2 regions of the Chromobacterium phragmitis genome follow, and region 1 is predicted to be linked to the other one. Evidence: riboswitches for the same ligand, from Rfam matches in the RefSeq annotation. Region 1 holds a riboswitch; the other holds the start of a gene.
What was found. Region 1 has a riboswitch for glycine ahead of DK842_RS17155 (trimeric intracellular cation channel family protein). Riboswitches for the same ligand answer to the same signal wherever they lie in the genome.
Positions count from the first base shown of each region.

Region 1 (4,408 bases):
TACCTGCTGAACAAGGCGGAAATGGAGTGGATCAGCCAGAAGCTGTTCGTCGGCAACGAGCTGGTGCAGGGCAAGATCGCCAGCCACGATGGCAAAATGCGGGTGGACATGCGCAACATCCGCTCGCCCATCATGGTGTTCGCCTCCTGGGGCGACAACATCACCCCGCCGCAGCAAGCGCTGAACTGGATCGCCGACCTCTACGACAATGTGGAGGACATCCGCAACAACGAGCAAACCATCGTCTACTGCCTGCACAACAAGGTGGGCCATCTGGGCATCTTCGTGTCCGCCGGGGTGGCCAACAAGGAGCACAGCGAATTCGCCAGCGCGCTGGACCTGATCGACGTGCTGGCGCCCGGCCTCTACGAGGCGGTGATCGAGGATATCGCTCCCGACGCGCCCGGCCAGGAGTACATCGAAGGCCGCTACATCATCCGCTTCGAGGCGCGCGACGTATCGGACATCCTGGCGCTGGATGACGGCCGCGAAGACGAGCGGGCGTTCGAAGTGGTCAAGCGCGTATCCGAAATCAACCAGGGCGTCTACGACCGCTTCGTCTCGCCCGCGCTGCGCGCCGCCAGCAACGAGGCCAGCGCCCGCCTGCTGCGCGAGCTGCATCCGGCCCGCTTCGAGCGCGCGCTGATTTCGCCGCGCAATCCCTGGCTGTGGTGGCTGCCTGGCCTGGCGGCCCAGGTCCGCGAACAGCGCCGCCCGGTAAGCGAGGACAATCCGCTGTGGCAATGGCAGGAGCGCGTATCCGGCTGGATCGGGCAATCGCTGGATCGCTACCGCGACTCCCGCGACGCCGCGCAAGAGCAGCTGTTCCGCGCCATCTACGAATCGCCGCAGCTGGCGACGCTGGTCGGCGTGCCGCCGGCGGGAGAACCGCGCAGCCAATCGCTGACCTGGGAAACCCGCGAATTGGCGCGCCTCAAGCGCGAGGCCTTGGACCCCAGCTTCGAGCACGGCACGCTGGCCGACGGCTTCGTGCGGCTGATGCTGTATGTCAGCATAGGCATAGGCGTGGTGGACGAGCGGCCGTTCAACGCCATCCGCCGCGTGATGCGCGACGTGCGCCACGAATACCCACTGACACTGATGCAACTGAAGGACATCGTGCGCCACCAAGTGGCCCTGGTGCGGTTGGATGCGCCGCGCGCGCTGCGCGGGCTGGCCCGGCTGCTGCCTGACGCCCGTCCCCGCCATCAGGCCTGGCTATTGGCGCGCGACCTGCTCGCGCTGAACGGCCCCATCCCAGCCGAACATCAGGCGCGGCTGGACGAAGTGGCCAAGGTGCTGGAACTGGATGCCGACGCGGCCTCACGCTCCGCGCTGCCCGCCGCGCCAGCCAAACCGGCGGCCGAGGAAAAGCCGGCCCAGCCTGCCGCCAAACGCTCAGCCCCGGCCAAAAAACCGGCGATGGCGAAAGCCCCGGCGGCCAAACCGGACCAGCCATCCAAGTCCCCGCGTTCGAGCGCCAAACCCGCGGCAGCCAAGGCCAAGCCCGCCTCCGCCCGTAAAGCGCCGGCGAAGGCCAATGGCCAGGCGCCGGGCGCTTCGACGCTGGCGGACGTCGGCAACAAGCAAGGCAAGGCCTGAGTCATGCGCAGGAACCGGGCGCGCCTGGTTCCTGCATTGACTATTCCAATAGCAAAAGCTAATATTCCACTCCTGCGGGAGAGAGGGGCCGCGCCCCCGCCGAAGACGCAAGCTCCCATAATCGCTCAGGCACCCGTACCGCAGCGCAGTATAGATTCAAGCCGATTGGAGAGAGGCCGCCCTGCGCGGCCCACCGAAGGGGCAAGCGGCCGCAGGCCGCGCAACTCTCAGGTAAAAGGACAAGGGGAGAGGCTGTTACCCAACCCGGAAACCGTCCAGGAGTTTGCCTTGTCCATCCATCCGCATTGCCGCGCGCACCATCCGCGCCTCATTCCCGCACGCTGTCCGCCCGCCACCGCAGGCGTTTTCTTGCTTCGCACTCACAAGATTTCATCATGCTGACCTTGATCTACCTGATCGCCATCACCGCGGAAGCGATGACCGGCGCGCTGGCGGCCGGCCGCCGCCACATGGACATTTTCGGCGTAGCCGTCATCGCCTTTCTCACCGCGCTGGGCGGCGGAACCGTGCGCGACATCGTGCTCGGCCGTTACCCGATAGGCTGGACCCAGCATCCGGAATACGTGCTGCTGGTGGTGGCCGGCGGCCTGGCCGCGGTGCTGATCGCGCGCTACATGCGCCACCTGAACCGCTTGTTCCTGATACTGGACGCGCTGGGCCTGGTGGCGTTCACCATCATCGGTTGCGACGTGGCGCTGGGCATGGGCTACCATCCGGTCATCATCGTGATGGCCGGCATGATCACCGGCATCGCCGGCGGCATCCTGCGCGACGTGCTGTGCAACAGGGTGCCCATCGTGTTCCGCCGCGAGCTGTACGCCAGCGTGTCGCTGCTGGTGGCCATCCTCTACCTGGGCCTGAACCGCCTGGGCCTGCAGCACGACTGGAACGTGGTCGCCAGCTTCGCCTTCGGCCTGGCCCTGCGTCTGACCGCGCTGTGGCGCGAATGGCAGCTGCCAGTGTTCTCCTACCGCCACGATCACCACTGACAGCCCGCCCCAAGACGAGAAACGCTCCGTCTCGCGGGGCGCTTCCCATGCCGCCAGTCAACGCCTGGCTATCTCGCAGCCGCAAGACGGGCAGCCGCGCGCCTCCCCGCCCGCCTCCTGCTCCCGCAGGCGGGCGAGCACCGCCTTGCCCGGCAGCAACACGATGCCCTTGCCCGCCGCGAACGCCTTGGCGACCGCGGTGAACTCCCCGCTACACACCACGAAACCACGCTCCACGCCGCGGGACTGCATCACTCCATACAATTCTCTCACCACTGCCACGCCCACTTTCTGGGCATTCCAGCGCTTGCACTGCACCAAGTGGCACTCATCGCCCAGAAACAGCTCCAGGTCCACGCCGCCATCCGCGCCGCTCCCCGCGCGCGCCTCCACCCGATAGCCCTGGCGACGGAACATGACGCCCACCAGAGCCTCGAAATCCTGCCAGGACAACTCCGCCAGTCTGCGCAACGAGGGCTCGCCAGAAGCGCGGCCGCGCTGTCGAAACCGCCGCGCCAACCCCATGACCGAACATGACGCGAGCGCGCCGGGCAAGCCATATCGCAACGACAGCCCCAAAGCGGAAGGAATATCCGAAACAGCAGCCACAGGCAGGTATTGCCTGCCGGCAAACCAACTCAAAGCCGCCAGCGACAGCAGCGTATGCCAGGGGAGATGAAGCGAACGACTGCGGAATGCGCGTCCGCTGATTTTTCTTATGATTCGCATAATATTTCGCAAATAGCATAATCATATCAAAATCAGCAATCAATATAAACAAATAGCCTTTCAATATCCAAACAGTCGGCATTTCATTCCCAAATCCAGTCGTAAGATTTTTGCATGATTTGACAACTAAACGTCATTCGATGTAGACAGTCGGCCCAGATCCCAACTATCAACCATCCACGCCCCCCCATGCGAACGCCAACCACCATATTCCGACTCGTCCTTCGCTCACTGCTGCTGATCCCCACCCTGCCGCTCTGCTATCTGCTCGCCGCGCTGGCGCTGGGCCTATTGCCTAGCAACCGCGAGTGGGCACAACCCGAGGCTGGCATTCCCATCTATCTGGACAGCAACGGCGTCCACACCAGCCTGGTCATGCCAGTGAAAACCGCCCAGGCGGATTGGACAACCGCCTTTTCCCCTCGACAACTGTCCAAACCGGAGCGCTACGCCCACTCGCCGTACATTTCCATCAGCTGGGGCAGCAAGGTGTTTTTTCTGACCATCCAGAGTTGGAAAGACCTCAGCGCGGGCAAGGCGCTATCGGCCTTGGCCTTCGACCAGAGCGTGCTGCACGTGGAGTACCTGCCCCAGCCCAAGGAGGGCAAGGATACCAAGCGGGTGCTGGTCAGCCCGGAGCAGTACGAAAAACTGGTGGCCTTCATCCATCCGCCGCAGCGCGCCATTCGATGACCAAGGCCAAGCCCTGCAAGAAAAGGGCTACCACTATTACGACAACGACGCCTTCTACACCGCCCATGGCCGCTATAACCCCATCGTCACCTGCAACCAGTGGACGCGCGACGCGCTGGCCGAAATGGGAGTGCGTACCGCGCTATGGTCTCCATTCGTCCAACCCTTGTTCTGGCAGCTGAAAAAATAGGGAAGTCTTCAAGACATCTCCTGCAGCCACGCCAGCAGATCCGCGGCCAGACCGTCTCGCCTGAACGGCTCCGGCGACAACAGCGCGTAGCGCGCGCCATCCTCGACAAAGCCCAATGGCGCGGCCAGCAAGCCATTGTCGACATCATCCCGGACTAGGCGCCAAGGGCCTATCGCCACCCCAA
Region 1 covers NZ_CP029495.1:3,629,459-3,633,866, reverse strand. Annotated here, with positions in the region: gene DK842_RS17160 (DUF3141 domain-containing protein) at 1-1,602, shown strand, start outside; glycine riboswitch at 1,668-1,753, shown strand; glycine riboswitch at 1,758-1,855, shown strand; gene DK842_RS17155 (trimeric intracellular cation channel family protein) at 1,998-2,612, shown strand; gene DK842_RS23470 (restriction endonuclease) at 2,670-3,083, opposite strand; gene DK842_RS17145 (TIGR02117 family protein) at 3,531-4,034, shown strand; gene DK842_RS24285 (DUF2459 domain-containing protein) at 3,952-4,224, shown strand; gene DK842_RS24140 (type 2 periplasmic-binding domain-containing protein) at 4,233-4,408, opposite strand, start outside.

Region 2 (4,408 bases), 1.6 Mb from region 1:
GCATCGCCAGCGGCCCGGCCGACTTGCCGAATCAACGCGGCAAGGCCACTTTCACCGACAGTTGGGGCGATGTGCTGTCTTATATCAACTGCGGTTTCAACAGCTGGGTGAGCAACGACGCGATTGCCATGTTCCACCCTGACCGGGCGCAAGGCCTGCTCGGCGCCTTGGTCAAGCTGAAGCGGAGCAAGCCGGATCTGCGGATATCGCTAAGCCTGGGCGGCTGGACCATGAGCCAGGCCTTCCATCACATCGCCAAGGAGCCGGCATTGCGCACCGTGCTTGCCCTTAGCCTGAAGCGCATTGTCGATGCCTTCCCGATGTTCACCGATCTGGACATCGACTGGGAATATCCGGGCGTGCCGGGCGCGCCGGGTAATCAATTCGGTCCAGAGGACGCCCCCAATTTCGCGGCGCTGATCCGGGAAATCAAGGCGCACTTGCCGTCCATGCATTTGAGCATCGCGGTCAACGCCGAACCGGCCAAGATGGCGGCGGCCGATATTCCTTCGTTGTTGGCGGCAGGGGTGGAAGGCCTCAATGTGATGTGCTACGACTTTTTCGGCACGCCTTGGGCCGAACATCTGGCGCATCACACCAATTTGCGAGGCAATCCTTCCGACGCCAGCCAGAACTCCGCGACGAAGGCTGTGGACTACCTGCTGAGCCTGGGCGTGGCGCCGAAAAAGATTTTCCTCGGCTATGCCGCCTACAGCCGCAACGCGCAACGCGCCAGGATCGATGGCGTTTCGCCGTTGCGCGGCAGTTATCAGCCCTACCCGGATCAAACCACGGTGGGTAGTTTCGAGTCTGGCACCACCGAATGGCCGGATGTGCTGTACCAGTACATGGACTTCGAAAATCAGACCGGCCGCAATGGTTTTCAGCTGTATACCGACACGGTGGCGGACGCGGATTTCCTGTATAACAGCCAAAGCCAGGTATTCATGTCGCTGGATACGCCGCGGTCGGTGAAGGCCAAGGCCGAGTATGCCCGCTCCAAGGGCCTAGGCGGCATGTTTGTCTGGACTGGCGATGGCGATAGCGGCTTGCTGACCAACGCTGCGCGCGAAGGCCTGGGTTGCCGGGTGCAGCAGCAAGTGGTGGATATGGCTCCGTTCTATTTTTCGGGCATCACCGGCGCAGAAAAGGTTAAAGAGGCCTTCCGCAATATCGGCGAAACCGAGCCCAGGGAGTTGCAAAGCATTACCCGGCGCTAAACTGCGCTTTATGATGTTGGGCGGCGGAACACGCCGCTCCCGCTCTTCCAGTGGCTGCCTGATCCATGTGGGCGGCCGTTGTTTTTTTGGAAATGCCGGTGGTTTTCGAAAAATAAATTACATGATTTTTTGCGTTTTTTTTCATAAAAAAACATTTATCGTATTGCTTTGATCTGGAAATAAACTCGGCTTGCCAAGGCTCGGATATTGACACCATAATCGCCGGATCATACAGGAGAGAGCGGCCTTGGGCCGCCGCCGAAGGCGCAAGCGCACCCGCAATCGCTCAGGCAAAAGGACTGTATCATCGGGCCGGCGGCAGCCGGTTCGCGCAATCTGGAGAGCGGCGTCCGCGCGATGCCCACCGAAGGGGCTAACGGCTTATCCGGCCGGAAAATCTCAGGTGCAGGGACAGAGGGGTGTGGTTGATGAGGCTATCCACACTATTCTGCAAGGAACCGCGCCATGACGGCCCCGAAACGTACTCCGCTGTATGAAGCCCACCTCGCCGCCGGCGCCAAGATGGTCGATTTCGCCGGTTGGGAAATGCCCATTCATTACGGTTCCCAGCTGAAAGAGCATGAGATCGTCCGCACCGACGCGGGCATGTTCGACGTGTCCCACATGACGGTGGTCGACATCACCGGACCCGACGCCAAAGCCTGGCTGCAAAAACTGATCGCCAACGACGTGTCCAAGCTCGGCTTCGAGGGCAAGGCGCTGTATTCCGGCATGTTGACGCCGGAAGGCACCGTCGTCGACGACCTCATCGTCTATCTCACTTCCTATGGCTACCGCATGGTGGTCAACGCCGGCACCACCGAAAAAGACCTGGCCTGGATGGAGAGCCAGAGGGCCGGTTTCGACGTGGCGCTGAACGTGCGCCGCGACCTGGCGATGCTGGCCGTGCAGGGCCCCCAGGCCATAGACAAGGTTTGCTCCATCCGACCGGAACTGGCCGACGCCATCCGCGCGCTCAAAGTGTTCCAGGGCCTGCCGCAGGGCGAGTGGTTCTACGCCCGCACCGGCTACACCGGCGAAGATGGGCTGGAAATCATGGTTCCGGCCGATCAGGCCATCGCCTTCTTCAATCAACTGCAAGATGCCGGCGTATCGCCCATCGGCCTGGGCGCGCGCGACACGCTGCGTCTGGAAGCCGGCATGAATCTGTACGGCCACGACATGGACGAAACCGTGTCGCCGCTGGAAGCCGGCATGGGCTGGACCATCGCCTGGGAACCGGCCGAGCGCAAGTTCAACGGCCGCGAGGCGCTGGAGGCGCAAAAGGCCGCCGGCGTGAAGATGAAGCAGGTGGGCCTGGTGCTGGAAGGCCGCGGCGTATTGCGCGAAGGCCTGAAGGTGGTGGTGGAGGGCGTGGGCGAAGGCGTGATCACCAGCGGCACCTTCTCGCCGACGCTGAAGCATTCCATCGCCATCGCCCGCGTGCCGGCCGCTACCGGCGCCTCGGCCCAGGTGGACCTGCGCGGCGCGCTGACCGACGTGCGCGTGGTGAGGATGCCCTTCGTGCGCAACGGCAAGAAAGTTTTCGAATAATCGGGCAACGCCTCGGGGCGACTGCCGTCACCATTGATCTGATCTAAAGCTGGAGAACTTCAAGATGAGCAACATTCCCGCCGAACTGAAATATGTCGACAGCCACGAGTGGCTGCGTCTGGAAGCCGACGGCTCCGTGACCGTGGGCATCACCGCGCACGCGCAGGAACTGCTGGGCGACATCGTCTTCGTCGAACTGCCGAAAGTGGGCGCGACCCTGGCCAAGGATGAGCAGGCCGGCGTGGTGGAATCGGTGAAGGCCGCTTCCGATGTTTACTGTCCGATCGCCGGCGAAGTGCTGGAAGTGAACGCCGAGCTGGAAAGCGCGCCGGATCTGGCCAATAACGAGCCGTACGGCGACGGCTGGTTCTTCAAGATCAAGCCGGCCAACGCCGCGGATCTTGACGGGCTGATGGACGCCGCCGCCTACGCCAAGGAAATCGGCGCCTGATCGCCTGACCGCCCCGCCGTCGCCAGACGCCGGGGCGTTGTTTTTCCCGGCGCGGCCTCGCGCAGGCCGCCGCAAAGAAGGAAGTCCCAAGCATGTCGCTCTCCGAACTCTTCAATCGCCACGAATTCATCGCCCGCCACATCGGCCCGTCCGACGCCGAACGCGCCGAAATGCTGGCCGCCGTCGGCGCGCCGTCCATCGACGCGCTGGTCGACCAGACCTTGCCGGCCGACATCCGCCTGAATCGCCGGCTGGATCTGCCGTCGCCGCAGCCGGAAGCCGAGGCGCTGGCCGCGCTGAAGGCGGTAGCGTCCAAGAACGTGGTCAACAAGTCCTTCATCGGCCTGGGCTACTCCCCGGTGCTGACGCCCGCCGTCATCCTGCGCAATGTGCTGGAGAACCCGGGCTGGTACACCGCCTATACCCCGTACCAGGCCGAGATCGCCCAGGGCCGCCTGGAAGCCTTGCTGAACTTCCAGCAGATGGTGATAGACCTGACCGGCCTGGAAATGGCCAACGCCTCGCTGCTGGACGAAGCCACCGCCGCCGCGGAAGCAATGGCGATGGCCAAACGCGTGTCCAAGTCCAAGTCCGTCAGCTTCTTCGTCGACAGCCGCGTGCTGCCGCAGACGCTGGACGTGATGAAGACCCGCGCCAAGTACTTCGGCTTCGAGCTGGTGTCGGGCCATCCGGAAGAGGCCGGCAGCGGCGACTACTTCGGCGCGCTGTTCCAGTATCCGGGCGAGGCGGGCGATCTGATCGACCTGACGCCGCACATCGCCGCGATCAAGGCCAAGGGCGGCGTCGTCGCCGTCGCCGCCGACGTGATGGCGCTGGTGGCGCTGAAGTCGCCGGCCGAGATGGGCGCCGACATCGCGCTGGGCAACACCCAGCGCTTCGGCGTGCCCATGGGTTTCGGCGGCCCGCACGCGGCTTACTTCGCGTTCAAGGATGAGATGAAGCGTTCGGCGCCGGGCCGCATCATCGGCGTGTCCATCGACGCCAAGGGCAAGGCCGCGCTGCGCATGGCGCTGCAAACCCGGGAACAGCACATCCGCCGCGAGAAGGCCAATTCCAATATCTGCACCAGCCAGGTGCTGCTGGCCAATATCGCCGGCCTGTACGCCGTTTACCACGGCGCGGAAGGCGTGCAGCGCATCGCCGCGCGCATCCACCGGCTGGC
Region 2 covers NZ_CP029495.1:420,789-425,196, reverse strand. Annotated here, with positions in the region: gene DK842_RS02110 (glycosyl hydrolase family 18 protein) at 1-1,220, shown strand, start outside; glycine riboswitch at 1,443-1,532, shown strand; glycine riboswitch at 1,547-1,645, shown strand; gene gcvT (glycine cleavage system aminomethyltransferase GcvT) at 1,686-2,774, shown strand; gene gcvH (glycine cleavage system protein GcvH) at 2,839-3,225, shown strand; gene gcvP (aminomethyl-transferring glycine dehydrogenase) at 3,318-4,408, shown strand, end outside.
Region 2: it holds a riboswitch for glycine, as region 1 does, so the genes downstream of both, gcvT (glycine cleavage system aminomethyltransferase GcvT) here and DK842_RS17155 (trimeric intracellular cation channel family protein) in region 1, are expected to answer to the same signal.